DNA from 3 places in the Ideonella margarita genome. Region 2 is predicted to be linked to each of the others. Evidence: predicted binding sites of a transcription regulator. Region 2 holds the regulator's gene; each other region holds the start of a gene.
The links. Region 2 encodes FNR, which switches genes on or off when oxygen is low (the NO sensors DNR and NnrR bind a similar motif). Its sites were predicted from a motif close to TTGATNNNNATCAA; they were not measured.
Positions count from the first base shown of each region.

Region 1: AACH00_RS18470 (FeoA family protein) is a predicted target of FNR. The motif match lies at 7,736-7,749, and genes of this name have one in related genera.
Region 3: AACH00_RS02450 (hemerythrin domain-containing protein) is a predicted target of FNR. The motif match lies at 2,989-3,002, and genes of this name have one in related genera.

Region 1 is NZ_JBBUTI010000016.1:19,637-29,732, reverse strand. Features, by position in the region: gene AACH00_RS18500 (23S rRNA (adenine(2030)-N(6))-methyltransferase RlmJ) at 1-400, opposite strand, end outside; gene AACH00_RS18495 (alkene reductase) at 461-1,564, shown strand; gene AACH00_RS18490 (S8 family peptidase) at 1,922-4,516, shown strand; gene AACH00_RS18485 (MOSC domain-containing protein) at 4,624-5,196, opposite strand; gene AACH00_RS18480 (hypothetical protein) at 5,138-5,485, opposite strand; gene feoB (ferrous iron transporter B) at 5,528-7,456, opposite strand; gene AACH00_RS18470 (FeoA family protein) at 7,440-7,682, opposite strand; gene AACH00_RS18465 (phosphoenolpyruvate carboxykinase (GTP)) at 8,022-9,896, shown strand; gene AACH00_RS18460 (metallophosphoesterase) at 10,022-10,096, shown strand, end outside.
Region 2 is NZ_JBBUTI010000004.1:435,408-445,503, reverse strand. Features, by position in the region: gene icd (NADP-dependent isocitrate dehydrogenase) at 1-614, opposite strand, end outside; gene AACH00_RS07440 (sulfite exporter TauE/SafE family protein) at 719-1,420, opposite strand; gene hemN (oxygen-independent coproporphyrinogen III oxidase) at 1,423-2,832, opposite strand; gene fnr (fumarate/nitrate reduction transcriptional regulator Fnr) at 3,006-3,749, shown strand; gene AACH00_RS07425 (hypothetical protein) at 3,829-4,116, opposite strand; gene AACH00_RS07420 (nitrogen fixation protein FixH) at 4,134-4,406, opposite strand; gene ccoG (cytochrome c oxidase accessory protein CcoG) at 4,426-5,889, opposite strand; gene ccoP (cytochrome-c oxidase, cbb3-type subunit III) at 5,904-6,818, opposite strand; gene AACH00_RS07405 (cbb3-type cytochrome oxidase subunit 3) at 6,869-7,042, opposite strand; gene ccoO (cytochrome-c oxidase, cbb3-type subunit II) at 7,060-7,680, opposite strand; gene ccoN (cytochrome-c oxidase, cbb3-type subunit I) at 7,698-9,137, opposite strand; gene ccoS (cbb3-type cytochrome oxidase assembly protein CcoS) at 9,127-9,360, opposite strand; gene AACH00_RS07385 (heavy metal translocating P-type ATPase) at 9,376-10,096, opposite strand, start outside.
Region 3 is NZ_JBBUTI010000001.1:516,902-526,997, reverse strand. Features, by position in the region: gene AACH00_RS02465 (DUF5666 domain-containing protein) at 1-956, opposite strand, end outside; gene dinB (DNA polymerase IV) at 1,194-2,534, shown strand; gene AACH00_RS02455 (YbaN family protein) at 2,541-2,960, opposite strand; gene AACH00_RS02450 (hemerythrin domain-containing protein) at 3,082-3,519, shown strand; gene AACH00_RS02445 (LysR family transcriptional regulator) at 3,535-4,518, shown strand; gene AACH00_RS02440 (alpha-hydroxy acid oxidase) at 4,589-5,740, shown strand; gene AACH00_RS02435 (sensor domain-containing diguanylate cyclase) at 5,861-7,771, shown strand; gene AACH00_RS02430 (hypothetical protein) at 7,877-9,502, shown strand; gene AACH00_RS02425 (hypothetical protein) at 9,641-10,096, shown strand, end outside.

The DNA.
Region 1 (10,096 bases), on a different contig from region 2:
GCTCGAACAGGCGCATGGCCGAGCCACGCGGCATCAGCAGGCGGGCGATCGACGGCGAGCCGGGGTAGAGCGCCAGCGGCGGGGTCATGCCCTTCTCCAGCTGAGGCGTGACGCCGTTTTCGTCGGGCTGCAGGTTGAAGGTCTGCACCAGCTGCACGAAGTCAGCCAGCGCCGGGGGCAGGTCAGGCCGGCTCCAGAGCTGGTTGATGCCTTCGCGGTACTCAGCCGTTTTCTGGGCCTGCGCGCCCTTGAGCAGGTAGCCACCGGCACCGGCATGGGTGTCGATGTAGCGGAAGGGCTTGTCCTTGCCCACCATGTAGCGCAGGACCTGGGTGAGCACCAGATGCTTTAGCACATCGGCGTGGTTGCCTGCATGGAAGGCGTGGCGGTAGGCCAGCATGGCGGGGTCTTTCAGATCAGATCAATCCCGCACTGTACCGGTACGAGTACGCTTTGCGTCATGAGCACACTTTTCTCTCCCCTTCAGGTCGGCGACATCGCCGTGGCCAACCGCATCGTGATGGCACCGCTGACCCGCAACCGCGCCGGCGCCGGCCGCGTGCCCACCGACCTGATGGTCGAGTACTACCGCCAGCGCGCCAACCCGGCCACCGGCGCCGGTCTGATCATCACCGAAGCCAGCCAGATCAGCCCGATGGCCCAGGGCTACCTCGACACCCCGGGCATCTACAGCGCCGAGCAGGTGGCGGGCTGGAAGAAGGTCACCGACGCGGTGCATGCCGAAGGCGGCAAGATCGTGATCCAGCTCTGGCACGTGGGCCGCATCTCGCACAGCTCGCTGCTGCCTGATGGCGCAGCCCCGGTGTCGTCGAGCGCCAAGCCCGCCAACAGCAAGACCTTCATCACCGGCGGTTTCGCCGAGGTGTCGGCACCGCGCGCGCTGGCCACCGAGGAGATCGCCGGCATCGTCAATGACTACCGAGTGGCGGCCCGCAACGCCATCGAAGCCGGTTTTGACGGCGTCGAGATCCACGCGGCCAACGGCTACCTGATCGAGCAGTTCCTGCGTGACTCGGTGAATGACCGCACCGACGCCTACGGCGGCTCCATCGCCAACCGTGCCCGCTTCCTGCTGGAAGTGGCCGAGGCCGTGACGGCTGAAATCGGCGGTGGCCGCACCGGCATCCGCCTGTCGCCCATCACCCCGGCCAACGACTGCGGCCAGGACAGCAATGCCCAGGCCCTGTTCGACCACGTCGCCCGTGGCCTGCAACCGCTGAAGCTGGCGTACTGCCATGTGGTGGAAGGCTCGACCGGCGGCCCGCGTGACCTGAGCGACCAGGGCGTGGCCCCGTTCAACTACGCCGAGATGAAGTCGGCGTTCGGCGGCGTCTGGATGGTGAACAACGGCTACAACCGCCTGATGGCCGATGAGGTGCTGGCGAGCGGCGCGGCCGATCTGGTGGCCTGGGGCCGCCCGTTCATCGCCAACCCTGACCTGGGCCGCCGCCTGCGCGAAGGCGCCGAGCAGGCCAAGGTGAACTTCGCGACCTGCTACGGCGGTGGCGCCGAGGGCTACACCGACTATCCGGCCCTGGCCTGACGCCCTGCCCCTGCGGCCCGCGGCACTGCCGCGGCCGCCCGCCCTTCGCCGGCCCCTTCTCGGGGCCGGAACCGTTTTGGGGCGCCCTTCTTCGCGCTTTTCTTCGCACCGGCGCCGAGCAGCGCCCGTGGCACCGGGCGCACAGCCCGCCCCCGAGATTACCCGGCTTCCGGCTGATCCTTGGGGTTAGCCCGATCGCCGCCTCGCGAGGACTTCCGCACAGTCCGGGCATCGTTTTCAGACGTTAAGAAATGTGTCGACAGGCACTGTTCTTGCGAACGGAAACGGTGGTGTGCCAGAAGCACACGCATCCGTGAGGCCGACCCCCGCCTCACCAACCCATCAGGAGTCCCGCAAGTGAAGTTGATCCGTTTGACGATGGTGGCCAGCGCTGTGGCCGCAATCATGGCGGCCGGCATGGCCCCCGCCCACGCCGCCGTGCAGCAGCTGCCAGTGAGCGCGAATGAAGCTCCGAACCTCTGGTTCGTCGAGTTCAACAGTGCCCCCACCACCGAAGGCACCGATGCCGCCAAGGTGCAAGGCGAGCATGCCGCCTTCAAGAAGGCCGCCGCCGCTGCCGGCGTGAAGTTCAAGACCCGCCGCGCCTTCAACACGCTGTTCAACGGCCTGTCGGTGGAAGTGTCGCCGGCCGAGCGCCTGAAGCTGGCCCGCGTGGCTGGCGTCAAGGCGCTCTACCCGATGATGGTCTTCCAGGCCCCCAATCCGGTGAAGTCTGACGGCAGCAACGAGGCCAACATGGCCACCGCCCTGGCCATGACCGGCGCGGACGTCGCCCAGAACACCCTGGGCCTGAGCGGCAAGGGCGTGAAGGTCGGCATCATCGACACCGGCGTCGACCTCGACCACCCGGACCTCGGCGGCACCGGCGTGCAAGGCGCCTCCGTGCTGCCCACCAGCCGCGTGAAGTACGGCTACGACTTCGTCGGTGACGCCTTCAATGCCGACCCGAGCAGCGCCGCCTACAACCCCGTCACCACCCCTGACGACAACCCTGACGACTGCGCCGGCCACGGCACGCACGTCGCAGGCATCGTCGGCGCCAGCGGCGCCATCAAGGGCGTGGCCCCGAACGTGACCCTCGGCGCGTACCGCGTCTTCGGCTGCGCCGGCAGCACCACGGCCGACGTGATGATCGCCGCCATGGAACGCGCCCTGGCCGACGGCATGCAGGTCATCAACATGAGCATCGGCTCGTCGTTCCAGTGGCCGGAATACCCGTCCGCCAAGGCGGCTGACCGCATGGTGCGCAAGGGCATGATCGTCGTGGCCTCCATCGGCAACAGCGGCACCAGCGGCCTGTACGCCGCAGGCGCTCCGGGCGTGGGCAAGAACGTCATCGGCGTGGCTTCCTACGACAACAGCCATGTGGTGCTGCGCCAGTTCGGCGTCACCGGCAGCAGCGGCCTGGTCGGCTTCTCGGACGCCACCGGCGCCCCGGCAGCCCCGACCTCCGGCGGCGCGCTGATGGCCCGCACCGGCACCACCACCACCGCCAACGACGCCTGCGCAGCCCTGCCCGCCGGCAGCCTGACCGGCAAGATCGCCCTGATCCGCCGCGGCACCTGCGGCTTCTACGTCAAGGCCACGAACGCGCAGGCCGCGGGCGCTGTCGGCGTGGTGCTGTACAACAACGCTGCCGGCCCGCTGAGCCCTTCAGTAGTCGGCAGCCCTGCCATCACCATCCCGGTGGTCGGCGTGTCTGACGTCTTCGGCGCCAGCATCGACACCGCCCTGCAGGCCGGCGACGTGACCCTGACCTGGGCCAACACCACGGGCAGCTACCCCAACCCGACGGGCAACCTGATCTCCAGCTTCAGCTCCTACGGCCTGGCCGCAGACCTGAGCCTGAAGCCGAACATCGGCGCCCCGGGTGGTCTGATCAACTCGACCTGGCCGCTGGAGCAAGGCGGCTACGCCACGCTGTCGGGCACCTCGATGTCCTCGCCGAACGTGGCCGGCACGGTGGCCCTGCTGCTGGAAGCACGTCCGGGTCTGAGCCCGGCCGCGGTGAAGGAGCGTCTGCAGAACTCGGCCGATCCGAAGATGTGGAGCGGCAACCCGGCTGCGGGCTTCCTCGACATGGTGCACCGCCAGGGCGCCGGCATGACCGACGTGGTGGGCGCCGTGCTGCAGACCACGACCATCAGCCCGAGCGAGCTGGCCCTGGGTGAGAGCGAAGCCGGCCCGGCCACGCGCACCCTGACGCTGCGCAACACCAGCAAGACCTCGGTGACCTACACGCTGAGCCACACCGGCGCCCTGTCCACGGGCCCGAACAGCTTCACGCTGGCGTTCTCGGGCACTGGCGCCACCGTCAGCCTGAGCGCCACCAGCGTGACCGTGCCGCCCAAGGGCACGGCCACGGTGGACGTGACGATCACGGCACCGGCGGCGCTGCCTGACGCCAGCATCTACGGCGGCTACATCGTGGCCACCTCGACGCTGGACGGCAAGGTGCTGCGTGTGCCGTACGCCGGCATGAAGGGGGACTACCAGTCGAAGGTCGTGCTGACCCCGACGGCCAACGGCTTCCCGTGGCTGGCACAACTGGTGGGCAGCAGCTACCAGAACCGCGCCACCGGCGGCACCTTCACGATGGCCAATGGCGACATCCCGTACATGCTGATGCACTTCGATCACCATGCACGCCAGGTGCGCCTGTCGGCCTATGACGCCAACACCGGCAAGTCGTGGTTCACGGTCTCGAAGGACAACTTCCTGCCGCGCAGCTCGACCGCCACGGCGTTCTCGGCCTTCCAGTGGGACGGCCGTGTCGTGCGCGGCGACAGCGCACCGATCACCGTGCCGAACGGCCAGTACGTGATCAAGGTGGAAGTGCTGAAGGCCCTGGGCGACGAGACCAACCCGGCGCACTGGGAAACCTGGACGACCCCGGTGATCACCATCGCCCGTCCGGTGCCGGGCGTCTGACGCCCCCGTGAGCAGACGGGCGTCGCGAGGCGCCCGTTCTGCCACTCACCCTCAACCCCCGCCGGCCTGCTTGGCCCGCGGGGGTTTTTCATTGCCGCGGATCGCCCTCAGCGGCGGCCCATGCGGTCGCGGAAGGCGTCGGGCAGGCTGAGTGCGCGGTCGCCCGGCACCAGCGTGAAGCTGTCGCCGGACTGCACCTGACCGGGCTTGAGCACGGCGAGGTAAGTGCCGCAGTAGCCCGACTCGGCCATCAGCTTGGCGGCCTTGGAAAAGCCCATCGCCGCATTGAACTTGAAGCACGGCTCGCGGGGCTCGCTCACCACCAGCACGCCGCCGTCGGCGAACACCAGCTGGTCGCCCAGCCACAGGTCGCGTTCGGTCATGCCGTCGATGGTCAGGTTTTCGCCCAGCAGGCCGGGCGGCACGTCGGCATCCCACGAGGCGGCACGGGCCTGCGCCCGCACCGTGCGCCAGAACGGCAGGTGGGTGGAGAAGCAGGCGTACACCGCCTTGCGCAAACCGCCGTGCACGCTGCGGTCCGCCTGCTCGTCACCCGCCAGACCCATCGGGCCGTAGGCCACCGGGCCGGTTTGCGGCACCTTGCCGATCGCCGTCAGGACCTCACGGCCGTTGATGTTCACCGGCTTGGCGGTGGCCACGTTCACGCTCAGGATCTTCATGGCCGGATTGTGAGCGAGCCGGCGCCGGCCTGCGCGGATGCAGGGTGATGACCTGCACCGCGGCACCCGATGTTGACGACTTCGAAGCCCCGGCCGGCGGCCCGTCGCAGCCGTCACAGCCACAGGCGCCGCCCCGGCGCGCCGCGCGTTGCAGCCAGCCCATGCCGGCCAGTTGCGGCACGCTCAAAGCCCGGTTGGCGACGCGGCGGCGCCAGGAGACCGGCATCAATGCCCAGGTGGCGTAGCAGGCGCAGGCCAGCACGATGGCGGCGGTGAGCAGGGCTTGCATGGGGGTGTGGGCGGCGTCGTCGGGTGGTCGTTGATCAGCGGCTCAGCCGCCCAGCCACAGCGTGACGCGGTAGGTGACAAACGCCGCGCCGTACGCCAACGCGAACAGGTAGGTCGTCATCAGCAGCGGATAGCGCCAGGAGTTGGTTTCGCGCTTGACGGTCGCCAGCGTCGAGATGCACTGCGGCGCAAACACGAACCACGCCAGCAGCGCGTAGGCGGTGGCCAGCGACCACTGCTGCGCGATCACCGGGCTCAGCGCTTCGGCCACGCCATCGTCGGAACCCGACAAGGCATACACGGTGCCCAGCGCTCCCACCACCACCTCGCGCGCAGCCATGCCGGGCACCAGCGCGATGGCGATCTGCCAGTTGAAGCCGATCGGTGCCACCAGCACTTCCAGCGCATGGCCCAGCTGGCCGGCGAAGCTGTACTGGATGGCCGGGCCGGTGGCGCCATCGGGCGGGCCGGGCCAGGTGGAGAGAAACCACAGCAGCACCGTCAGCGCAAAGATGATGGTGCCCACGCGCTGCACGAAGATGCGGGCGCGCTCCCACAGGCCCAGCGCCAGGCTGCGCAGGCTGGGCAGGCGGTAGGGCGGCAGCTCCAGCATCAGCGGCTGGTAGCTGCTCTTCATCCACACCCGCTTGAGCAGCCAGGCCACGCCGCAGGCGCTCAGCACGCCGGCCACGTAGAGCGCGAACAAGGTCAGACCGCGCAGGTTGAACCAGCCCACGCTGCGGTCGGGCACGAAGGCGCCGATGAGCAGGGCGTACACCGGCAGCCGGGCCGAGCAGGTCATCAGCGGCGCCACCATGATGGTCGCCAGGCGATCACGCCAGTTCGAGATGCTGCGCGTGGCCATGATGCCGGGCACGGCGCAGGCGAAGCTCGACAGCAGCGGGATGAAAGCGCGCCCCGACAGGCCGACGCGACCCATCAGAGTGTCAAGCAGGAAGGCGGCACGCGGCAGGTAGCCCGAGTCCTCGAGCACCAGGATGAAGGCAAACAGGATCAGGATCTGCGGCAGGAACACCAGCACGCCGCCGGCCCCGGCGATCACGCCGTCGACCAGCAGGCTGCGCAGCGGGCCCTCGGCCATCGCGCCCTGGGTGAACTCGGCGAGCGCCGCCATGCCGTCCTTGATCAGGTCCATCGGCCAGACGGCCCAGGCGAACACCGCCTGGAACATCACGAACAGCAGGCTGGCCAGCAGCAGCAGGCCCCACACCGGGTGCATCACCCAGCCGTCGAGGCGGTGGTGAAACCGGGCGCTGCCCGCGGTCGACATCACGCCGGGCGCCACCACGGCGAGGATGCGTCGCACCTCGCGCTGGATGGTTTGTGCGTCAGTTGGGGCCGCTTTTCCGCCATCCACCGCCGCGGCCTGCGGCCAGGCCGGCAGGCCGAGCGAGAGTTGCGCCAGCAAGGCCTGGTGGCCGTTGTGCTTCACGCCCACGGTTTCCACCACCGGGCAGCCCAGCTCGCGCGAGAGCGCCGCCACGTCGATGTTGACGCCGCGGTGGCGGGCGGCGTCCATCATGTTCAGGGCCACCACCATCGGCCAGCCGCGCTCGCGCATTTCCAGCACCAGCCGCAGGTTCATGCGCAGGTTGGTCGCATCCACCACGGCCACCACGCCGTCGGGTGCGGGCTCGTCCGCCCGACGGCCTTCCAGCACTTCGAGCGTCACGGCCTCATCAGGCGTGGCGGGGAACAGGCTGTAGGTGCCGGGCAGGTCGACCACCGCCACGCTGGTGCCATCACTCAGGCGGGTCCAGCCGGTCTTGCGCTCCACCGTGACGCCGGCGTAGTTCGCCACCTTCTGGCGCGCACCGGTCAGCAGGTTGAACAGCGCCGTCTTGCCGCAGTTCGGGTTGCCCACCAGCGCCAGCACGGGCGCGCGGCCCAATGCGGCGGCCTGGGCGTGCAGGCCGCCGAGGTGGTCGGCCTGATCAGGCGGGCGTGACATCGACACAGGCGGCCTCCACACGGCGCAGGGCAAACAGGGTGTCGCCGACCAGCACGGCCAGCGGCTCGCGGCCGCCCGGGCCACGGTGCATCACGCGCACCGGCTCACCGGGCAGAAAGCCCAGCTCTGCCAGGCGCCGCAGGGTGGCGGCGTCGATGTCGGCAGCGCCACTGCGAAGCAGATTCACGGTGGCGAGCACCCCGTTGGGCAGGTCGGCGAGCAGCATGGTGGTGGCAGAAGAATTTAAATGCGATTCTGTCTCATTTAGATTGCGGCGGTTTGATCCAGGCCAAGGTCGCCTCGTCATGCATCTGGTTATTCCGGATTTGCATACTTTTACCGGGGTTGTTCCAGCACGCCGGGTTACGGCGCCGTTACACTGAAAACGGCGTACCGCCGGCGGCTTTTCATGGGCGATCCCCACAAAAACACCCCGTGGCACCACCGTAACCCTGCACCCGGGTTGTGTTCGTTCTCCCGCTCTCCGTGCCACGGCATTGGGCGAGCCCCGCACCCCCGCGAGGCTCGCCCAATCCCGTTTTATTTTTTGATGATTGGAGCCCCTATGAACCGCCCCGTGATGGAAGGCCTGCGCCTCAACGTACCCGCTTACGTCAAGCACACCCGCTTGGTGGAATGGGTTGGCCAGATCGCCGCCCTGACCGAAGCCCGCGACGTGTACTGGTGTGACGGCACGCAGGCTGAATACGACCGCCTCTGCCAGCAACTGGTGGACGCCGGCACCTTCAAGAAGCTGAACCCGGCCAAGCGCCCGGGCAGCTACCTCGCCTGCTCGTCGCCCTCCGACGTGGCGCGCGTCGAAGACCGCACCTACATCTGCTCGGCCAACAAGGAAGACGCCGGCCCGACCAACAACTGGATGGCCCCGGCCGAGATGCGCGCCCTGCTGCAGACCGGCCAGGCCGACGGCACCCCGGCGCTGTTCAAGGGCAGCATGAAGGGCCGCACGCTGTATGTCGTGCCGTTCTCGATGGGCCCGCTGGGCTCGCCGATCGCCCACATCGGCGTTGAGCTCTCGGACAGCCCGTACGTGGCCGTCAACATGCGCATCATGACCCGCATGGGCAAGGCCGTGCTGGAGCTGCTGGGCATCGACGGCGAATTCGTGCCGTGCGTGCACACCGTGGGCGCACCGCTGGCCGAAGGTCAGGCTGACGTGGCCTGGCCGTGCAACACCACCAAGTACATCGTCCACTACCCCGAGACCCGCGAAATCTGGTCGTACGGCTCCGGCTACGGCGGCAACGCGCTGCTGGGCAAGAAGTGCTTCGCGCTGCGCATCGCCTCCACCATGGGCCGTGACCAGGGCTGGCTGGCCGAGCACATGCTGATCCTGGGTGTCACCTCGCCCGAAGGCAAGAAGCACCATGTGGCAGCCGCCTTCCCGAGCGCCTGCGGCAAGACCAACTTCGCGATGCTGATTCCGCCGGCGGCCATGGGCAACTGGAAGGTCACCACCATCGGCGACGACATCGCCTGGATCAAGCCGGGTGCTGATGGTCGTCTGTACGCCATCAACCCGGAAGCCGGCTACTTCGGCGTGGCCCCGGGCACCAACTTCGACACCAACCCGAACTGCATGGCGAGCCTGAACAAGGACGTCATCTTCACCAACGTCGCGCTGACCGACGACGGCGACGTGTGGTGGGAAGGCATGAGCGAAGCGCCTGCGCACTGCATCGACTGGCAGGGCAAGGACTGGACGCCTGAAATCGCCAAGCAGACCGGCGCCAAGGCCGCACACCCGAACGCCCGCTTCACCGTGGCCGCCACCAACAACCCGGCGCTTGACCCCGCCTGGGACGACGCCGCCGGCGTGCCGATCGACGCGTTCATCTTCGGTGGCCGTCGCTCGACCACCGTGCCGCTGGTGACCGAAGCCCGCAACTGGGTGGAAGGCGTGTACATGGCCGCCACGATGGGCTCGGAAACCACCGCTGCCGCCGCTGGCCAGCAAGGTGTGGTGCGTCGCGATCCATTCGCCATGCTGCCCTTCATGGGCTACAACATGAGCGACTACTTCCAGCACTGGCTGGACCTGGGCGCCAAGCTGGCCGCCTCGGGCGCCAAGCTGCCGAAGATCTACTGCGTCAACTGGTTCCGCAAGGGCGCTGACGGCAAGTTCGTCTGGCCTGGCTACGGTGACAACGCCCGCGTGATGAAGTGGATGCTGGAACGTGTGGATGGCGGCACCACCGGCACCGACAACGTGTTCGGCGTCAGCCCGCGTTACGAAGACCTGACCTGGGACGGCCTGAACTTCAGCCACGACCAGTTCAAGTCGGTCATCGACGTGGACCACGCCGCCTGGACGCAAGAGCTGAAGCTGCACGACGAGCTGTTCACCCAGCTGTCTTACCACCTGCCGCAAGCGCTGCTGGACACCAAGGCGGCCCTGGCTGCCAAGCTGGCCGGCTGACGCGGCTGGCCAAACGGCCAGACCGCCCTCGGGGTGCCACACGGCGCCCTGCCGCAGCAGCCACCTTCGGGTGGCTGTTGTGCTTTTTGCGATGGCCATTCCGCTTTTTGCGATGATCCCGCCCCATGCGCCTCCAGCTTCTGTCCGATCTGCACCTTGAAACCGAAACCTTCGAAGCCCAGCCCGCCCCCGGCGCCGAG
Region 2 (10,096 bases):
TCGCGCGACACCGGCTTGATGCCGATGCCCGACGTGTCCGGGAAGCGGATCTTGTTGGAGCCCAGCTCGTTCTGCAGGAAAGCGATCAGCTTGCGGGCCTGCTCACTGCCCGCGGCGTACTCGATGCCCGCGTAGATGTCTTCCGAGTTCTCGCGGAAGATCACCATGTTGGTCTTCTCGGGCTCCTTCAGGGGCGAAGGCACACCCTTGAAATACTGCACCGGCCGCAGGCACACGTACAGATCCAGCTCCTGGCGCAGCGTGACATTGAGTGAGCGGATGCCGCCGCCCACCGGCGTGGTCAGCGGCCCCTTGATGGACACGAGGTAGTTGCGCAGCACCTGCACGGTCTCGTCAGGCAACCAGACGTCGGGTCCGTAGAGGCGCGTGGCTTTCTCGCCGGCAAACACCTCCATCCACTGGATCTGCCGCTCACCGCGATAAGCCTTGGCGACCGCGGCATCCACCACCTTGATCATGACCGGCGTGACATCCACACCCACGCCGTCGCCCTCGATGTACGGAATGATGGGACGGGCCGGAACGTTGAGCGAAAAGTCAGCGTTGGCGGTGATCGGTTGACCACCTTCGGGCACATCGATGTGCTGGTACATGCAGTAGGACTCCAAGCGTCTGTCTGACGCGGTTCGCCGAAGCAGAAATTCTAGTTCAGCGTGGGAGTGCAACTGAGGCGTGACTCACCGCTCAAGCACCCGGGTCAGCTCAGGCAATAGTCGATCAGCTTGACCCACAGGCCATGCCCGAGCGCCCAGGCCGAAGCCCCCGCCAGCGCAGCGCCGGAAACACGCACCGCCAGGCTGACGATGCGCGCGTCCAGTTGCCGGCCGCGTCCGCCCAGGCGCAGCCACAAGGCCGGCGCCAACCCCAGCGCGATCGATGAGGCCAGCGCAAAGACGGCCATGACGGCCGCGCCGCCCCAGGGCCCATTGGCCAGAGCCGCCACCATCAAGGCCGATTGCAGCAGGCCGCAGGGCCATGCCCACCAGACGGCGCCCACCGCGGTGGCGCGGGTCGGGCCGTTCATGCGTTGCCAGCCGCCCTGCCCGCTGGCGCGCGGCGTTTGCCGGCCCAGCGATTCCAGCCATTCCGGTTGTCGCCCCTGCCACAACAGCCACAGCCCCAGCGCCAGGGCTGCCAGATGAGCCAGCGTCCAGAGTGGGCGCAGCGCGGGTGTCCAGGCGCCCAGCCAGGCCAGCGCACTCACGCTGGAAGCCACCACGGCACCTGCAGCCGTGTACCCCAGCAAGCGCCCGAGGTGAAAGCCCGCCCAGGCACCCGCCGGGCGCCCGCTGCCGCAAGCCGCCACGGCCGCCGCGCTGGGGCCACTGCACATGGCCACGCAATGCACGGAGCCAGCCAAGCCCATCAACAGGGCGCTCAAAAGCAAAGCGAAGTTCACCCTCAGATGATGCGCGAAAAACGCTCCCGAACACGGTCGGCCTGCAAATGCCGGTCAAAGCACATGGCGATGGCGCGCACGAAGAACCACCCCGCTGCCGTGATCTGGATAGCGCCCGGAGTCACCGTCACCAGACCCATGTCAACGTACGGCTGCAGCTGCGAGAGCTCATTGCGGAAGTACTCGTTGAAGCTGATCAGGTGCGCCAGCTCGATCGATTCGAACTCCAGCCGACCCTGGCACATCAGCGCCATGATCACGGCACGGCGAAGCAGGTCATCACGCGTCAATGCCAAGCCGCGCACCACGGCAAACTGGCCTTGGCGGATGGCGTCGTAATACTCGGGCAGCGTCTTCGCGTTCTGGCTGTAGGTGGCGCCCATGCGGCCGATCGACGACACGCCCAGCCCGATCAGATCGCAATCAGGCTGCGTGCTGTAGCCCTGGAAGTTGCGATGCAGCCGCCCTTGCCGCTTGGCCGCCGCCAGTGAATCGGTGGACAGCGCAAAGTGGTCCATGCCGATGTAGGTGTAGCCGTGGCCCAGGAAGCCACCGATGGCGCCCGACAGCATGCTGATGCGGTGCTCAGGGGGCGGCAGCTGGCTGCCATCAATGCGCCGCTGCGGCTTGAAGCGCGAGGGCAGATGCGCATAGGCATACAGCGCGATGCGGTCAGGCCGCCACTCGCCGATCTGGTTGATGGTGCGGGCGAAGGTCTCGGGCGTCTGCTTCGGCAGGCCGTAGATCAGATCGACATTGATCGACTCGAACCCCAGTTCGCGGGCGCACACCATCAGGCTCTGGATGCTCTCGGGCGACTGCACCCGGTGCACGGCCTTCTGCACCTCGGGGTCCAGGTCCTGCACGCCGAAACTCAAGCGATTGAAGCCGAGCTGCCGCAGGTGCGCCAGGCGTTGCGGGTCAGCGGTGCGCGGGTCGACCTCGATCGACACCTCGGCCCCCGGGGCGAGCCGGAAGCTCTTCTGCAGGAACGCCATCACCCGGCTGAGCTCGGCGTCACTCAGGAAGGTGGGCGAGCCACCACCGAAGTGCAGCTGCGACACGTTCTGCACGCCGCCCAGCGCCTGTGCATGCAGGGCCACTTCGGCCTCCAGCACATCGAGGTATTCGGTGGCGCGCTCATGGTGTTTGGTGATCACCTTGTTGCAGGCGCAGTAGTAGCACACCGATTCGCAGAACGGGATGTGCACATAGATGGACAGCGGCTTCTTGCCGCCCACCATGGCGCCCTCGGCCCGCTGGTGCAGAGCGCCCAGGTAATCGGCCGGACCAAACGCCTCCACGAAGCGATCAGCGGTCGGGTAAGAGGTGTAGCGCGGGCCCGGCACGTCGAAACGTTGCAGCAGGTCCACTGGCAGCGGCGTGGCCGCTTCAAGGATGTGATTTGCCATGGCCGTGATGGTGCCAAAGCACACTGCAGCGGCCTTGATCTGGCTCAAGGGTGCGGCGCGGCGCCCGTCCAAGAATGGCGCATCGATTGAGGAAGATCATGCTGCCCACCTGCTCCCCGCACGACCTGTCATGCCCTTCGGCCCCTGAGGCCGCGCACGCCATAATGAAAGCCATGACCACCGACACCCAGCGCGTGAAGGCCGACGCCTTCAAGGTCGCCTGCTCCAGCTGCAACTTGCGTGAACTGTGCCTGCCCGTCGGGCTGGCCAGCCCCGACCTGGAGAAGCTCGACAGCCTGGTGGCCAACCGCCGCACCGTGGCGCGCGGCGACACCCTCTTCCGCTCGGGCGACGAGTTCCAGTCTCTCTACGCCGTGCGCACCGGCTTCTTCAAGACCTGCGTGTCGTCCGAAGACGGGCGCGACCAGGTCACCGGCTTCCAGATGGCGGGCGAGTTGCTGGGCCTGGACGGCATCAGCAATGACCGCCACTCCTGCGACGCAGTGGCACTGGAAGACTCCCAGGTGTGCGTGATTCCGTACAGCCAGCTGGAAGAGCTGTCGCGCGAGTTCACCGACCTGCAGCACCAGTTCCACAAGATCATGAGCCGCGAGATCGTTCGCGACCACGGCGTGATGCTGCTGCTGGGCAGCATGCGCGCCGAGGAACGACTGGCTGCCTTCCTGCTGAACCTGACGCAGCGGCTGCAGGCCCGGGGGTTCTCGGCCTCTTCATTGATCCTGCGGATGACGCGCGAGGAAATCGGCAGCTACCTGGGCCTCAAGCTCGAAACGGTAAGCCGCACGTTCTCGAAGTTCCAGGAAGAGGGCCTGCTGGAGGTGAAGCAGCGCCAGATCCGCATCGTCGACCAGGCTGGCCTGCAGCAACTGGTGAACGGGGCTGGCGGCGCCTGCTGAACGCGGATTCCGGTGGGCTCCATCGGAGCCAACCCACCATGAACAAGGGCCGCATCGAGCGGCCCTTTTTTGTTTCAGCTCAGGCGCTGTGCCCGGGGCCGGTCAGCGGCTCGTCGAAGTGGTCAGCGGGCATGGTCAGCAGCAACTGCGACAAGGCCCCTGAGGTGGCGATCACGGCCCAGAAGACGAAGAACGAGACGCTGTAGACGGCCTTCGGCGACCACTCGATGGCAGCACCGCCAAACCACATCAGCGTGCCCGGATCAACCACCGAGAACACCAGCATTTCAAGCACCCCTGCCATCAGGAAAGCCGGCCAGAGGATGCCGACGGTGCGGACGCTGAACGGTGTCTTCGGGGTGCTCATGGTGTTCTCCTGAAGGACTAGGGCTTGGGCGTAGCGGCGTGGTTGCGGGCCTGCATGGCGGGTGTGTTGCCGTCGGCACCGTCCTTGATGTTGACGGTGACGCTCGGGTCGTCGCGGTCCAGTACCGGGTCAGCCCCGCGCACTGCGATGACCGCCGTGGTCAGGCTGGCACACACCACCACCACGGGCCCGCCCACCACCAGCCACATCATCGGATGGCGGAACCACGCCTTGCCACTTTGGGCCGGCGCAGCAGGGCTTGCAACAGGGGAAATCTCGGAGGTCGACATGCTGTGTTCCTGCGTCCGCTCAGCGCGGCACGATGAAGGTTGATTTTTCGCTCAGGGTGATGGCGGATGGCGCCCCCTCCCCTGGCACACGTTCGATCTGGAAATGGATCGGGTGGGCACCGGCGCCGGCCTGCTGGCTCGATTCATACGGCACCTGCACCGACACCGTGATCCACCGCGCCTCGGCCGGCAAGACCTCCACCACCTCAGGCACACCCACCAGCTTGATGCCGGTCAAGCCGTCGACATGGATGCGGTAGTGCTGCACGCGCTCGGCGGCGTTCATGATCTGCAGGCGGTAAACGTTCTCGATGCGCCCATCCTCCACCTGCCTGGCCAGCGAGGCGCGGTCACGCACCACGTCCACGCGGAAAGGATCACGCAGCGCAATGCTGGCCACGAAGGCACCGCAGATGATGGCGAGGATGGCCGTGTAGATCAGCACCCGCGGGCGCAGCACCCGCTTGAGGATCTGCTGTTTGTCGAGATGCTGGGACAGGCTGTTCTGGGTGGCGTAACGGATCAGGCCGGGTTGATAACCCATCTTGTCCATGATGCCGTCGCACACGTCAATGCAGGCGGCACAGCCGATGCACTCGTACTGCAGGCCCTTGCGGATGTCGATGCCGGTCGGGCAGACCTGCACGCACAGGCCGCAGTCGATGCACGAACCCAGACCCAGTTGCGCCGGGTCAGCCTTCTTGGAGCGCGGGCCACGCGGGTCGCCCCGCTCGCTGTCGTAGCTGATGATCAGGGTGTCGTGGTCGAACATCACGCTCTGGAAGCGCGCGTACGGGCACATGTACTTGCAGACCTGCTCACGCATGTAGCCGGCGTTGCCGTAGGTGGCAAAGCCGTAGAACAGCACCCAGAACCATTCCCACGGCCCGAAGCCGAGCGTCATCGCCTCGGCGGCCAGCGTCTTGATGGGCGTGAAGTAGCCAACGAAGGTGAAACCGGTCCAGAGGCCGAACAGGATCCAGACCGATTGCTTGGCCGTCTTGCGCCAGAGCTTCTCCAGCGTCCACGGGCCTTCGTCGAGGCGCATGCGCTGGGCGCGGTCGCCCTCGATGCGCTGCTCGAACCACATGTAGATCTCGGTGTACACCGTCTGCGGGCAGGCGAAGCCGCACCACAGGCGCCCTGCCACGGCCGTGAACAGGAACAGCGCGTACGCCGAGATCATCAGCAGACCCGACAGGTAGATCAGGTCTTGCGGGTAGAGCACCAGACCGAAGATGTAGAACCGGCGCGAAGCCAGGTCAAACAGCACGGCCTGGCGGTCGTTCCAGACCAGCCAAGGCAGGCCGTAGAACACCAGTTGGGTGATCCACACCAGGGCCCATCGCCAGGTGGCGAACAGGCCGGTGACGGCACGCGCGTAGATCTTCTTCTGTTTCTGATAGAGCGAGACCACGGTCCCGGACTTGTCCGCGTCGTCAGTGACGGCGGCGGCGTTGGATGCAGGCGTGGTCTCACTCATACAGATTCATCAGATCACTGCGCAGCGACCTTGGTGGCCTGGCTCAGGTTCCAGACATAGGCGGTCAGCACCTTCAGCTGCTCCGGCGTGAAGCGGTGGCCTTGCGGCGGCATCACGTTGGTCTTGCCGTTGTTGACCATGGCCACGATGGCGGGTTCACCCCAGCCGTGCAGCCAGACCTTGTCGGTCAGGTTCGGGGCGCCCATCAGCGGGTTGCCCTTGCCGTCTGCACCGTGGCAGGCCGCGCACGCCGCGAACTTGGCCTTGCCCAATTGGGCCGCGACCGAGTTGTGCGGGCTGTCCGACAGGCTCAGCACATAGTTGGCCACGTTGCGCACATCTTCCGAGGTGCCCACTGCAGCAGCCATCGGAGGCATGACGCCCTGGCGACCTTCCTTGATGGTCTTCTCGATGTACTCGGGGCCGGAGCCGCCCAGCCAGTCACTGTCGGCCAGGTTCGGGAAGCCCTTGCTGCCGCGTGCGTCAGCGCCGTGGCACTGGGCGCAGTTGTTAACGTAGAGGCGCTCACCGATGGCCATGGCCTGCGGGTTCTTGGCCATCTGCTCGGCGCTCAGGTTGGCGAAGCCGGCGTAGACGGGCGCCATGGCGGCCGCTGCCTTCTCGTTCTCACCCTTGAGCTGCCCCACAGCCGACCACTTCAAGGTGCCTTCGCTGGCACCCAGGCCCGGGTACAGCGACAGGTAGATCGCCGCGAACACGATGGTCAGGATGAACAAGCCCATCCACCAGCGCGGCAGCGGGTTGTTCATCTCCTTCAAGTCTTCGTCCCACACGTGGCCGGTGGTGTTGTCATCGGCCATCTTGACGCGCTTGCTGGCCACCGCCAGCACGAACACGCAGAAGGCCAGGCCGCCGATGACGATGCCCGCCACGAACAGCGACCAGCCATTGCTGAAAAAGTCACTCATGTCATTTACTCCTTGAGCGGGGGGCACCAGAAGGCGCAACCCGCCGTGTCTCATGGGCGATCGGAGGTTCCGACGGGCGCATCGTCGTCCAGGAACGGCACCTGGGCGGCGTCATCGAAGAAGTCCTTGCGCTTGCGGCTCCAGGTCCAGAGCATCAGCCCCAGAAAGAGCACCAGCGAAACCAGCGTCACGACGCTGCGCATCACGTTGATGTCGAAGTCCATCGAAAACTCCTGATCTCTCACTTGCGGGCCGTGCCCAGCACCTGCAGGTAGGCGATGACGGCTTCAATTTCCGTCTTGCCCTTCACCGCGTCGCCCGCCTGGGCGATCTCGTCGTCGGTGTAGGGCACGCCCACCATGCGCAGGGCCTTCATCTTGTCGCCCATGTCAGCCGGGTTCACCTGGTTGGCCAGCAGCCAGGGGTAAGCAGGCATGTTCGACTCGGGCACAACGTCACGCGGGTTGTTCAGGTGAACACGGTGCCATTCGTCAGAGTAGCGGCCGCCCACCCGGTGCAGGTCAGGGCCGGTGCGCTTGGAGCCCCACTGGAACGGGTGGTCGTAGACGAATTCACCAGCCACCGAGTACGGGCCGTAGCGCAGCGTTTCTGCACGGAACGGACGCACCATCTGCGAGTGGCAGCCGTAGCAGCCTTCGCGCACGTAGATGTCGCGGCCAGCCAGCTGCAGCGCGGTGTAGGGCTTGAGGCCTTCCACCGGTTGCGTCGTCGAGCGCTGGAAGAACAGGGGCACGATCTCGACCATGCCGCCGAAGGCGATCGTGATCAGGATCAGCACGATCATCAGGAAGTTGCTGGTCTCGATCCTCTCGTGACCACTGGGCTTGCGGTTGTCAGCCATGTTGTTTTACTCCTCGATCAGGCGTGAGCGACCACAGCAGGGATCGCCTGTTGCGTCGTCTTGCCGTTGACAATCGTCATGAACGTGTTCCAGCCCATGATCAACATGCCGCCCAGGTAGAGCGCGCCACCCAGCACACGGATCACGTAGAACGGATAGGTCGCCTTCACGCTTTCAACAAAGCTGTAGACCAGGGTGCCGTCCGGGTTCACCGCACGCCACATCAGACCCTGCATCACACCGGCAATCCACATCGCGGCGATGTAGAGCACGATGCCGATGGTGGCCACCCAGAAGTGCAGCTCGATGGCGCGGACGCTGAACATTTCCTTGCGGCCGAACATGCGCGGGATCAGGTAATACAGCGCGCCGATCGACACCATGCCCACCCAGCCCAGGGCGCCGGAGTGCACGTGGCCCACGGTCCAGTCGGTGTAGTGCGACAGGGCATTCACCGTCTTGATGGACATCATCGGACCCTCGAAGGTCGACATGCCGTAGAACGACAGCGAGACGATCAGGAACTTCAGGATCGGGTCGTCACGCAGCTTGTGCCAGGCACCCGACAAGGTCATGATGCCGTTGATCATGCCGCCCCAGCTCGGCGCCAGCAGCACCAGCGAGAACACCATGCCCACGCTCTGTGCCCAGTCAGGCAGCGCGGTGTAGTGCAGGTGGTGGGGGCCCGCCCACATGTAGGTGAAGATCAGGGCCCAGAAGTGGACGATCGACAGGCGATACGAGTACACCGGACGCTCGGCCTGCTTGGGGATGTAGTAGTACATGATCCCCAGGAAGCCGGCGGTCAGGAAGAAGCCCACCGCGTTGTGGCCGTACCACCACTGCACCATCGCGTCTTGCACGCCGGCGTACACCGAGTAGCTCTTGGTCAGGCTGACCGGCACAGCCGCGCTGTTGACGATGTGCAGCAGGGCCACGGCCAGGATGAAGGCACCGAAGAACCAGTTGGCCACGTAGATATGGCGGATCTTGCGGGTACCGATCGTGCCGAAGAACACGACGGCGTAAGACACCCAGGTGACGGCGATCAGCAGGTCAATCGGCCATTCCAGCTCGGCGTATTCCTTGCCCGAGGTGTAGCCCAGCGGCAGCGTGATGACCGCCGCGATGATCACCAGGTTCCAGCCAATGAAGGTGAACCAGGCCAGGGCCGGCGCGAACAGGCGCGTCTGGCAGGTGCGTTGCACCACGTGATAGCTGGTGGCGAACAGCACGCAGCCGCCAAAAGCAAAGATCACCGCGTTCGTGTGCAGCGGGCGCAGACGACCATAGGTGAGGTACGGGATGCCGAAATTCAGCTCGGGCCATGCCAGTTGGGAAGCAATGATCACCCCCACCAACATGCCGACGATGCCGTACACCACTGCCGCTACTGCGAACAGGCGTACGACGCTGTCGTGATAGGCCGGTTGTGCCGGCGCGGAACTACTTGCCATCGAAGGCCTCCTTCTTCTTGGAACTTGCTAACTGGGATTGTTCGGGAACCAACACCGCCGCTGATTGATCGACGTCAACGGCGTCACCCGGTTGTTGCAGAATTCGCTCACCTTCCCGCTCGAGATCGTCGAACTGGCCCCGGTTCAGGGCCCAGCCGAAGACGCCGATGATCATCAAGACCAGCACGGCTGAAAGCGGGATAAGCAGATAAAGAATGTCCATGGTGCGGCCTGCTGATCAACGGGCCAGCCGCATGGCGTTGGCAACCACCAGCAGCGAACTCAGTGCCATGCCCAGGCCGGCAGCCCAGGGCGGCAGATAACCGGCCAGCGCCAACGGGATGCAGGCCGCGTTGTAAACGGCAGCCCAAATCAGGTTCTGGCGAATCACGTTCAACGTGCGGCGCGCCAGTTGCACAGCCACCACAACATCCTGCAAGCGGTTCGACACCACGACCGCGTCGGCATGCGCCCGCGACACCAGCGCGCCCTGCCCCATCGCAAACGACACATCGGCCAGGGCCAGCACCGGCGCGTCATTCACGCCGTCGCCGACCATGCCCACGCGCTCACCGCGGGCCTGCGCTTGTGCAATCGCACAACGCTTGTCGTCTGGTGTGGCGTGGCCTAGGTAGTCCGACAGGCCGAGGCGTTGCGCCATGCTGGCCGCACGCGCCGGGCTGTCACCCGACAGCAAGCCCAGGGTCAGGCCGGCAGCCTTCAGACCGGCCACGGCGGTGACGGCGTCGGCGCGCAGTTGCTCATCCGCTTCAAAGCGCCAACGCGGCTGGCCTGCCGGGCCGAACCAGGTGACCAGTGCAGCGCCGCTGTCGGCCGTGTGTTCCTCGGCGCTATCCAGCGTCGATGTGACCTGCCCGGCACCCTGCACCCAGGCGAGTGAGCCCAGTCGCCAGGCCGTGCCGTCTGGCGCCACAGCCTCCAGGCCTTGGCCCGGCAAC
Region 3 (10,096 bases), on a different contig from region 2:
ACACGTGCACCTAGCACCACGCCGGTCTGTCCGTCAGGGAAGCTGGCGTTGGTGGCATCCACCGCCAGGCCGTCGACGCTGAACGCGGTGGCGGAGGTGAACGCGGTGATCAGGCCGTGCACTTCCGACTCGCTGTGGTTGCCCACCTTGCGCTCAGCCGACTTGAGGGTCGTGGCCACCCACTGGCCGTTGACGGCCGTGGTTTGCAGGCTGGCGCGCACGTTGCTGCCGTTGGCCAGGCCGGTGGGCACGGTGGCCACGCTGGCGTAGTTGATGACAGCGGTTCCGATGCGGAAGGTCTTGGCGGTGGTGTCAAGCGAGGCCACGGTGCCGCGCACCTGGTAGGCGGTGGCGCTGGTCTCGGCTTCGATGCGGGTGGCCACATACACGGCGCGGGCGGTGTCGAGGCGGGCATGCACCTCCAGCACCATGCCGGTGGTGATGGCGCTGAGGCCGCCCGACAGGCCGTCGGAGAACACCGTGGTGGTGGCCACTTCCACCGTCTGGCCCAGCACCGTCAGCTGGTTGCTGGCCGCGTTGATGGCTTCCACCGGGCCCAGCAGTGCACTGCCAAAGCGGATGATGCTGGCGCTGGCGCGCTGGGTGGTGCGGTTGAGCGAGCCGCTCTCGATTTCCACCTGCGTGCCGAGCTTGAGTTCGTCACGGCCGTGGCGCACGCCGTCGTCGTCGAGCACATCAGCGCTGCTGTCGTCGAAGCGCACACCGTTCACGATGATCGAGCCGAAGCCGGAGATGGCACCTGACGTGTAAGCGCTGGCCGTGGCGTTGCCGCCGGTGTTGCTGCCCGCCGTGGTGGCATCAGCGCCGCCACCGCCGCCACAGGCAACCAGCACCGCGAGGGCGCACAGGCACACGCCGGCACCCGCCCAGCGCAGGCTGGGGCCAAAGCGGCTGTTGAGGGCGGTGCGGGCACGAAGCGTCGTTGAATTGAACATGGAAACCTCCAGAGACAAGCAAGGGCCAGACAGCGAGCCTGACCGTGGTTGAACTGGACCGTGCCGGGTGCCAGTGACGGGTAGGAAGGACGACAAGGACATCTGGATAGAGCTTTGCCGCCTTCAACGTGGTCTCACTATAAATGTGCTTTGCGCACATTTCAAGCGAAAACTGCATTGGAAAGCAGGTTTGTTTTCGCGATGGCCGGGCTGATAATCCATCCAGTAGTTACCACCATGACACGCCGCCGCCTCATCGCCCACCTCGACATGGACGCCTTTTATGCGTCGGTCGAACTGCTGCGTTACCCCGATCTGCGGGGCCAGGCGGTGGTGATCGGCGGCGGGCGGCGCCACCAGCCACAAACCCAGGCCGACGGCACCCGCACCTATGCGCGCCTGGGTGACTACACCGGCCGCGGCGTCATCACCACCTCTACTTATGAGGCGCGGGCGCTGGGCGTGTTTTCAGGCATGGGCCTGATGAAGGCCGCCGCCAAGGCGCCCGACGCCGTGCTGTTGCCCACCGACTTCGACCAGTACCGCCACTACTCGCGGGCCTTCAAGGCGGCAGTGGCCGAGCTGGCGCCGGTGATCGAAGACCGCGGCATCGACGAGATCTACATCGACTTGACCGATGTGCCCGGCGCGCAGGACACCGTCGGCCACGACCCGCTCGGCGGCGTGCGCGCCATCGCCCGCGACATCAAGAACAACGTGAAGCGGCGGACCGGCCTGAGCTGCTCGATCGGCGTGACGCCGAACAAGCTGCTCTCCAAGGTGGCGAGCGACCTCGACAAGCCCGACGGCCTGACCATGCTGATGGTCGACGACATCACCAGCCGCTTCTGGCCGCTGCCGGTGCGGCGCATCAACGGCATCGGCCCGAAGGCCGGTGCGCGCCTGGCCACGCTGGGCATTGAAACCATCGGCCAGCTGGCCGCGATGGAACCCTTGTGGCTGATGGAACGCTTCGGCGCCCACTACGGCGCCTGGCTGCACCGCGCCGCCCATGCGCAGGATGACCGGCCGGTGGTGACCGAGAGCGAGCCCGTGTCGATGAGCCGCGAAACCACCTTCGAGCGCGACCTGCATGCCGTGCGCGACCGCGCCCAGCTCAGCCAGATCTTCACCGAGCTGTGCGTGCGCGTCGGCGACGACCTGCAGCGCAAGGGCTACGTGGGCCGCACCGTGGGCATCAAGCTGCGGTTCGATGATTTCAAGACGGTGACGCGCGACCTGACACTGCCCGCGCCCACGGCGGACGGTACGCAAATCAGGCTGGCTGCCGGGCAGTGCCTGAAGCGCGTCGACCTGAGCCGGCGCCTGCGCCTGCTGGGCGTGCGGGTGGCTGGACTGACGCGGGCAGATGCACCGGTGCTGGCACCGGCACGCTCGGGTGCGCGAACCAGGCCGAAGGCGACCGGGGGCTCACCGACGAGCCACAGCACCGGCACGGGCTCCCCCAGCCACGCGCTGCTCGCCCGCGAGCCAGACCTGTTCGACGAGGAACCCGCGATGGACTACCTGGAAGCGATGAACGGCAGCGACCTGGCCCAAGGCCCCGTGACGCCCTGAGCCCCTTTAGCGCCGTGTCGGCAGGCGCCAGAGCCACAAGGCCACGCAGGCGCAGCTGATGGCCGGCGCCCAGCGCCACACCGACGGAATGACCCACCAGGCCCAGAGGCAGCTGAAGGTCATCATCACCGTGGCCAGTTGCTTGGCGCGAAGCGGCACGGCCCGGGTGGCGCGCCAGTCACGCACCATCGGCCCCAGCCGCGGGTGGTGAATCAGCCAGTGCTCCCAGCGGGCACTGCCGCGCGAAAAGCAGAAGGCGGCCAGCAACACGAACGGTGTGGTGGGCAGCAGCGGCAGAAACGCGCCCACCACACCCAGCAACAAGGCCAGCCAGCCCGCCACCAGCCACAGCACGCGCTGCCAGGCATGGCGCGCGGTTCGGGGCGCCGTGACAGCGGTGTTTTCCGTGGGTGTGGGCACAAACATGCCGACATTCTGCCCGCCCGCCCCCACCTTGATGCAGCGCAAATGACCGCCTTGTCACGCCTTCAAGAATCGCTGCTTCGCGAAATCGCCCGTACCCGGCCCGCCCGAAACAGCTGAAGCCATGCCCTTGCTTGAATGGTCCACCGCCCTGACGCTCGATCACCCGCAGATCGACCAGACCCACATCGAATTCGTCGAGTTGCTCGGGCGCACGGAGGCTGCGCTCAACGAATCTCCGGAAGCCGGCCTCGCCGCATGGCTCGCGCTGGAGCAACACACCCTGGCGCACTTCGGCCAGGAAGACCGCTGGATGCTGGCCGCGGGCCTGGCGCCAGACAACTGCCACATCCGCCAGCATGCCGGCGTGCTGGCCGTGATGCGGGAGGTGGCGGTGCTGGCACAGCAGCACGGTGACCACGGCCCGCTGCGCCGCATCCTGCCAGAGCTGGCCGCCTGGTTTCATGCGCATGTGCTGTCGATGGACGCCGCACTCGCCTCGCACCTGGAGCAGGTGGGCTTCGACCCGGCGACTCAAGCGCAGCAAGGCGCCACGGCTTGATAGAGTGCGGCCACGATGGCTGTACTCCCTGACCACCTCGACCCCAGCGCCGCCCCGCTGACCTCGCCCGCGCTGCGCCTGCCCAGCATGGACGGGCTTCGCGCCTTCGAAGCCGCCGTCCGGCTGGGCACCTTCGAGCGCGCAGCGGACGAGTTGCACGTCACGGCCAGCGCGGTTGGCAAGCGCATCAACGCGCTGGAAGAGTTGCTGGGCGTGGTGCTGCTGCAGCGCGGTGCCAAGGCCCTGGTGCCCACGCCGATCGGCAAGGAATATTTGCAGCAGGTGCGCGCCGCCCTCGGCTTGCTGGCCGCCATGCCGCTGCACCGCCGCAGCGCCCAGCAGCGCCAGCGGGTGCAGCTGTGCGCGCCGCCCACCTTCGCCCGCCTGGTGCTGGTGCCCGCCCTGCCCGCCTTCGCGCAGGCGCACCCCGACGTCGAACTTGAGATTTTGCTGTCGTCGCCCTTCATCGACAGCCCCGCCAGCGACGCCACCCTGGAAGTGCGCCACAGCCCGCTGGCCGGCGCAGCGCCCGAGCGGGTGCTGATGCACGACCACCTGATCCCCCTGGCCAGCCCGGCCTTGCTGGCCGAGCTGGGCCCGCAGCAGCCGCACTTGCACAGCCCGGAAGACATCGCCCGCTGGCCCTTGCTGCGCACCCCGGTCGAGCCGTGGGCGCCGTGGTTCCGCGCCTGCGGCTTGAGCTGGCCCGAGCCCGACCAGGGCCCGCGCCTGATCGACCTCGGCCTGACGCTTGAAGCGGCCCTGCAGGCCCAGGGCGTGGTGCTGGCCCGGCCCAGCCTGGCGCGGCAGGCGCTGCGCTCGGGCGCACTGGTGCCGGTGATGGGCGCTGGCCAGACACCGCTGGCGCGCCCGGACACCGCCTACCTGCTCAGCACCTGCGCTGACCACCCGCTGGCGCACGCCACGGCCCAGTGGCTGCGCGAAGCCTGCGCCCAGGCCGCCACGGAAGGACTGGCGCTCGTTTCCGGCAAGGCCTGAATAAGTTTCCGGCCAATCGGCGGGCGGCGCAGCTAGCATCGGCTGCACAAAAATGCCTGGAGACAACCGGATGCCCGTGATCACCAACATCGAAGACCTGCGCGTACTGGCCAAAAAGCGCGTGCCGCGCATGTTCTACGACTATGCCGATTCGGGCTCGTGGACCGAGAGCACCTACCGCGCCAACGAGACCGATTTCCAGAAGATCAAGCTGCGCCAGCGCGTGGCCGTGAACATGGAAAACCGCAGCACCGCGGTGAAGATGGTCGGCATCGACAGCCGCATGCCGGTGGCCATCGCCCCGACCGGCCTGACGGGCATGCAGCACGCCGACGGCGAAATACTGGCCGCACGCGCTGCCGAGAAGTTCGGCGTGCCGTTCACGCTGTCGACGATGAGCATCTGCTCGATCGAAGACATCGCCGCGCACACCCAGGCGCCCTTCTGGTTCCAGCTCTACGTGATGAAGGACCGCGACTTCGTCGAGCGCCTGATCGACCGCGCCAAGGCCGCGAAGTGCAGCGCGCTGATGCTGACGCTGGACCTGCAGATCCTCGGCCAGCGCCACAAGGACCTGAAAAACGGTTTGTCGGCGCCCCCGAAGCCCACCCTGGCGAACATCATCAACCTGATGACCAAGCCGCGCTGGTGCCTGGGCATGCTGGGTACGCCGCGCCGCAGCTTCGGCAACATCGTCGGTCACGCCAAGGGCGTGGGTGATCTGTCTTCGCTCAGTTCCTGGACGGCCGAGCAGTTCGACCCGGCCCTGAGCTGGGACGACGTGGAATGGATCAAGAAGCGCTGGGGCGGCAAGCTGATCATCAAGGGCGTGATGGACCTGGAAGACGCCCGCCTGGCTGCGCAGTCCGGCGCTGACGCCGTGATCATCAGCAACCACGGCGGCCGGCAGCTCGACGGCGCCCCGTCGTCCATCGAAGCCCTGCCGTCGATCGCCGAGGCGGTGGGCAAAGACATCGAGGTCTGGATGGACGGCGGCATCCGCTCGGGCCAGGACGTGCTCAAGGCCTGGGCCCTGGGCGCCCGCGGCACCCTGATCGGGCGGTCGTTCCTCTACGGCCTGGGCGCCATGGGCGAGGCCGGCGTGACCAAGGCACTGGAAATCATCCACAAGGAACTCGATCTGACGATGGCGTTCTGCGGACATACCCGGCTCGACAATGTCGACCGGCGCATCCTCCTGCCCGGTACCTTTCCGCAATAAGCGACGCGCGGCGCTTCATAAGGCGCCAAAGCCGCCGATAAGACCGGGAACCCGGTTTGTGCGGCCAGTGTGGCTTCCCCGGGAATGGATGCCATGCCCGTGGAAGCCCCTTCAACCTCCATGCCCCACCCCGCCCTTTGCCGGCCGGCCGCGGCGCAGCGGTGGCCGGGCGCGCTGGCTCGGCGCTGGCAGCTGCTGCTTTCCCTGTTTCTGCTGAGCCTGCTGCTGGCGCTGCCCGCCATCAGCCGCGCCATGCCCGCCCGCGAGGCGGTGGCCATGGATTATTTCGAGGATCCGGCCGGCCTCATGACGGCCGACCAGATCCGCCAGTTGCCGGAATCCGCCTGGCAGTCCACCGGCAACCACAACGCCAAGTTTGGTTACACCCGCAGCGTGTTCTGGTTCCGGGCCAACCTGACCCACGATGGCCATGGTTCAACGCGGCGGCTCCTGGAGATTGGCTACCCGGTGCTCGACAGCGTCGACCTGTGGCTCTCCACCTACCCGGACAACGGCAGCGAGCAGGCTCAGCAGCAGCAGCATCTCGGTGACAAGCTGGCCTTCGCCGAGCGGCCGATCCGCCACCGCAATTTCGTCGTGCCCGTCACCCTGCAGGCAGGCCACACACTGGCGATGCTGGCCCGGGTGCAGACCAGCAGCTCGATGCAGTTCCCGCTGGAGCTCTGGGACCCCGACGCCTTCGCCAGCCACGACCAGGACGCCATGCTGCTGCATGGCGGCTACATCGGGGTGATGGGCGGCCTGCTCATCTACAACCTGATCCTGCTGATCACGGTGCGCGAGAAGGTCTATGCGCTGTATGTGGCCTGGGTCGCCGCCATCGGCACCTTTCTGACCACGCTCACCGGCCTGAGCTTCCAGTACCTGTGGCCCGAAGCCACCGCCTGGAACGACACCGCGCTGGTGGTGCTGCTCGGCCTCTCAGGGGCCACTGGCTGCGCGTTTGCGGCCACGTTCATGAAGTTGCAGCCGCTGCCCGCCTGGCGCCTGAGCGCCGTGCGCGCGCTGGTGGTCATGAACCTGGTGGCAACAGCCGCCGCATTCGTGCTGCCTTATTCGATGGGCATCAAGTTCTCCATCGTGTCAGCCGTGCTGGCCATTGGCCTGGTCACGGTGCTGGCGGCGCTGCGGGCCAATGAAGGCTACAAGCCGGGCCAGATCTTCCTGCTGGCCTTTGGCTGCGTGCTGGCCGGCGGTGCCATCCTGGCCGCCAACAAGTTCGGCCTGATCGAGCGCAACCTGCTGACCGAACATGCCGCCCAGATCGGCAGTGCCATCGAGGTGCTGCTGATCTCGCTCGGCCTGGCCGCCCGCCTGAATGAAGAACGGTCGCTGCGCGAATCCGCCCAGGCTGCCGCGCTGCGGGTGCAGCACGAGGCCCGCGAGCAGCTGGAAAGCCGCGTGCGGGAACGCACCATCGAGCTGGAAGCCGTGAACCGCAAGCTGTCACAGCTCAGCATGACCGACGGCCTGACCGCCATCCCGAACCGGCGCTACCTCGACGACGTGCTGGCCCGGGAGCTGGAGCAGGCCACGGTGGCCGGCAAGTCACTCTCGGTGGCCTTGGTCGACGTGGACCACTTCAAGATGTTCAACGACACCCACGGCCATCTGGCGGGCGATCTTTGCCTGCAAACCGTGGCGCGTGAGCTGCAGGCCCAGGCCCTGCGCACGGACGATCTGGTGGCCCGTTACGGCGGCGAGGAGTTCTGTGTGGTCATGCCTGGCGCTGGTCCGGACGGCGCCATCGCGGTGGCCGAGCGCATGCGCGCGGCCGTGCAGGCGCTGGCGGTGGACACCGGCTACGGCGCGGTCGGCATCACGGTGAGCATCGGCGTGTGCAGCCTGGTGCCCAACCACCCGGACGATCTGGCTTCCCTGCTGAAGACCGCCGACGAAGCGCTCTACCGCGCCAAGCGCGCGGGCCGCAACCGGGTCGTGCTGAACGCCGGCCTGGTGGTGCCCACCACGGAATCGCTGACCGAATTGGCGATCCCGCCGACACGTTAATGCCGGCGTCAGCAGGCACGCCCCGGGCTTCCCTACAATGAAAGCGTCATTCAACGTGCCGCCCCTGGCTGGGCTTGCGCGGCAGTCCGCCACCTTTCTCTCGCAATGAAACGCTCAGATACCCGACACCTGTTGCGCCAGATGCTGGACAAGGTGACCACCGCCACCACACCGGCCGACGCTCAGGCGTCAGAACTCTCGCGCACCCAGTTGAAGGTGCTGATCGATCAGAAGCGCCGCAATGACGCGGTGCGCAAACGCGAATTCGACCTGCTGCGCTCGGTGCGCCGCGAGGGCTTGTCGTCGGAGCATTTCGCCTGGCTGGATGAGCACACGCGCCCCACCGACAACGCCGAAGCCTGGCCGGAACAGGTGGTGAAGGCCGGCGTGCTGGCCAAGATCGACGCGATCGAGCGCCAGATGGCGTCGCGCCACGGCCTGGCTGGCCTGCTGGCCAAGGCCGGACGCCCGGGCCTGTCACAAGCCCAAGCACCGGCAGCGGCCTTTGCCAACACGGTGCCGATGAAGCTGCGTGGCGAGCGCCGCGCCGCCGCCTTTCGCCAGGCCTTCCGCCCCGCCCCGTCCCCTTCGTCGGCCGGCGAAGCCAGCAGCGTGCCCGCCACCGATTGGGGCGCCCGCAGCAGCGCCCTGCAAGCGCATGAGCGGCCGATGGACGCCGAGCTGTCGCTGCCAGTCATGGCGTTTGCCAATGCCGAATTTGGCGCCTGCGAGCAAGCCCTTCTGCATCTGCTGGAGCCGGGCGGCCCGCGTGAGGGCCAGGCCGACACCTGGGCCATCCTGCTCGACTTCTACCGGGCCACCGGCCAGCAGCAGCGCTTCGAGCAGCGCGCCGAGGCCTTCGCCCACCGCTTCGGCGAATCACCGCCCGACTGGCGCTCGCTGCCAGGCCTGATCGCCGAACAGCAGGTGCGCCCGGAGCTGCGCCCGGACGGCCAGGCCGTCGGCTGGATCTGCCCGCCATCGCTCGACCCCAACGCCGTGGCCCACCTGGCCTCGCATGCCGTGCAGTTGCCGCCGCCGTGGCTGATCGACTGGTCGCCGCTGCTGACGGTCGACGCCGAAGGCGCGGCTGCGCTGCTGCGTCTGCTCAACCAGTGGGCGGAGCAGGCGGTGCCGATGCATTGGCTGGCCACCCAGCACCTGCTGCGGGTGCTCAATGACATCGCCCCGGTGGGCGTGGCCGACGTCGACCCGGTGTTCTGGCTGGCCCAGCTGCGGGTGCTGCACCTGCTCAAGCGAGCCGACCTGCTGGATACCCTGGGCATTGATTACTGCGTGACTTACGAGTTGTCACCACCGGCCTGGCCGGAGCCGCAGTGCAGCATCCGCGAGCTGAACGACGGTCACCACACCGAGGCCGCCACCCTGTCCATCCTCGGCGACGCCCAGAGCACCATGGCCGCCACCTCGATGGAAGCCGGCGCGCCGATGCTCGTCACGCTGGCCTTGTCGGGCCAGCTGGTGGGCGATCAGCAGCGCATGCTCGATGACATGTCGATACGTGTGGAACGTGCGGAAATGGTGGAGCTGCGTTGCGACATGCTGGTGCGGGTCGACTTCGTGGCGGGCAGCGACCTGCTGAACTGGGTGGTGGCCCAGCGCCAGGCCGGGCGTGACCTCGCCTTCACCCAGGTTCACCGCCTGATCGACCTGCTGTTCCAGGCCATCGGCATGCACGAGCACACCGACATCCGCGTCCGGCTCGACTGAGCGACCGGTCGGCCCCGGCCACCCACGCCAATTCCGCAACGGTCACACCGTTTCCGCACACATCCGCAGCGCCGCCCGCCATCGAGCGGCTGGCGCGCGCACGCGCGAGGCATGCTGAGAGCGCTTCCAGGAAACGCCGTGCCACGCATCACTCTCGACCCCCACCGCATCGCCAGTCATCCCGTGCTCAACACGGCCGATGACAGCCTGCACGCCACCCGGATCACCGGCGTGATCATCCGGGACAACCTGGAGGACAGCCAGCTCTGCGCCCTGCCGCTCGGGCTTCCCTGGCGAGAACGACTGTCGAAACGGTTGCCGAGACGGGCCAGCGTGCGCCGGCTCATCATCGCGCTGGACGCACGCAGCATCGCCCATGCCGATGACGAAGACGTGGTGGAACTGCTGGCCGCGCGCGTGCTGGCGCGCCGCGTGGTGATCGAGCTGCACCATGTCGTGCATTGCAATGACCTCGTGTCGGTGCTGGCGTTCGGGCAGCGCTGCGAGGAATGCGGTTTCGAGCTCGGCCTGTCGTTCCGGCAGGCCGATGATCTGTCGGCCATCAAGGCGCTGATGATGGTGTTCAAGCCGCAC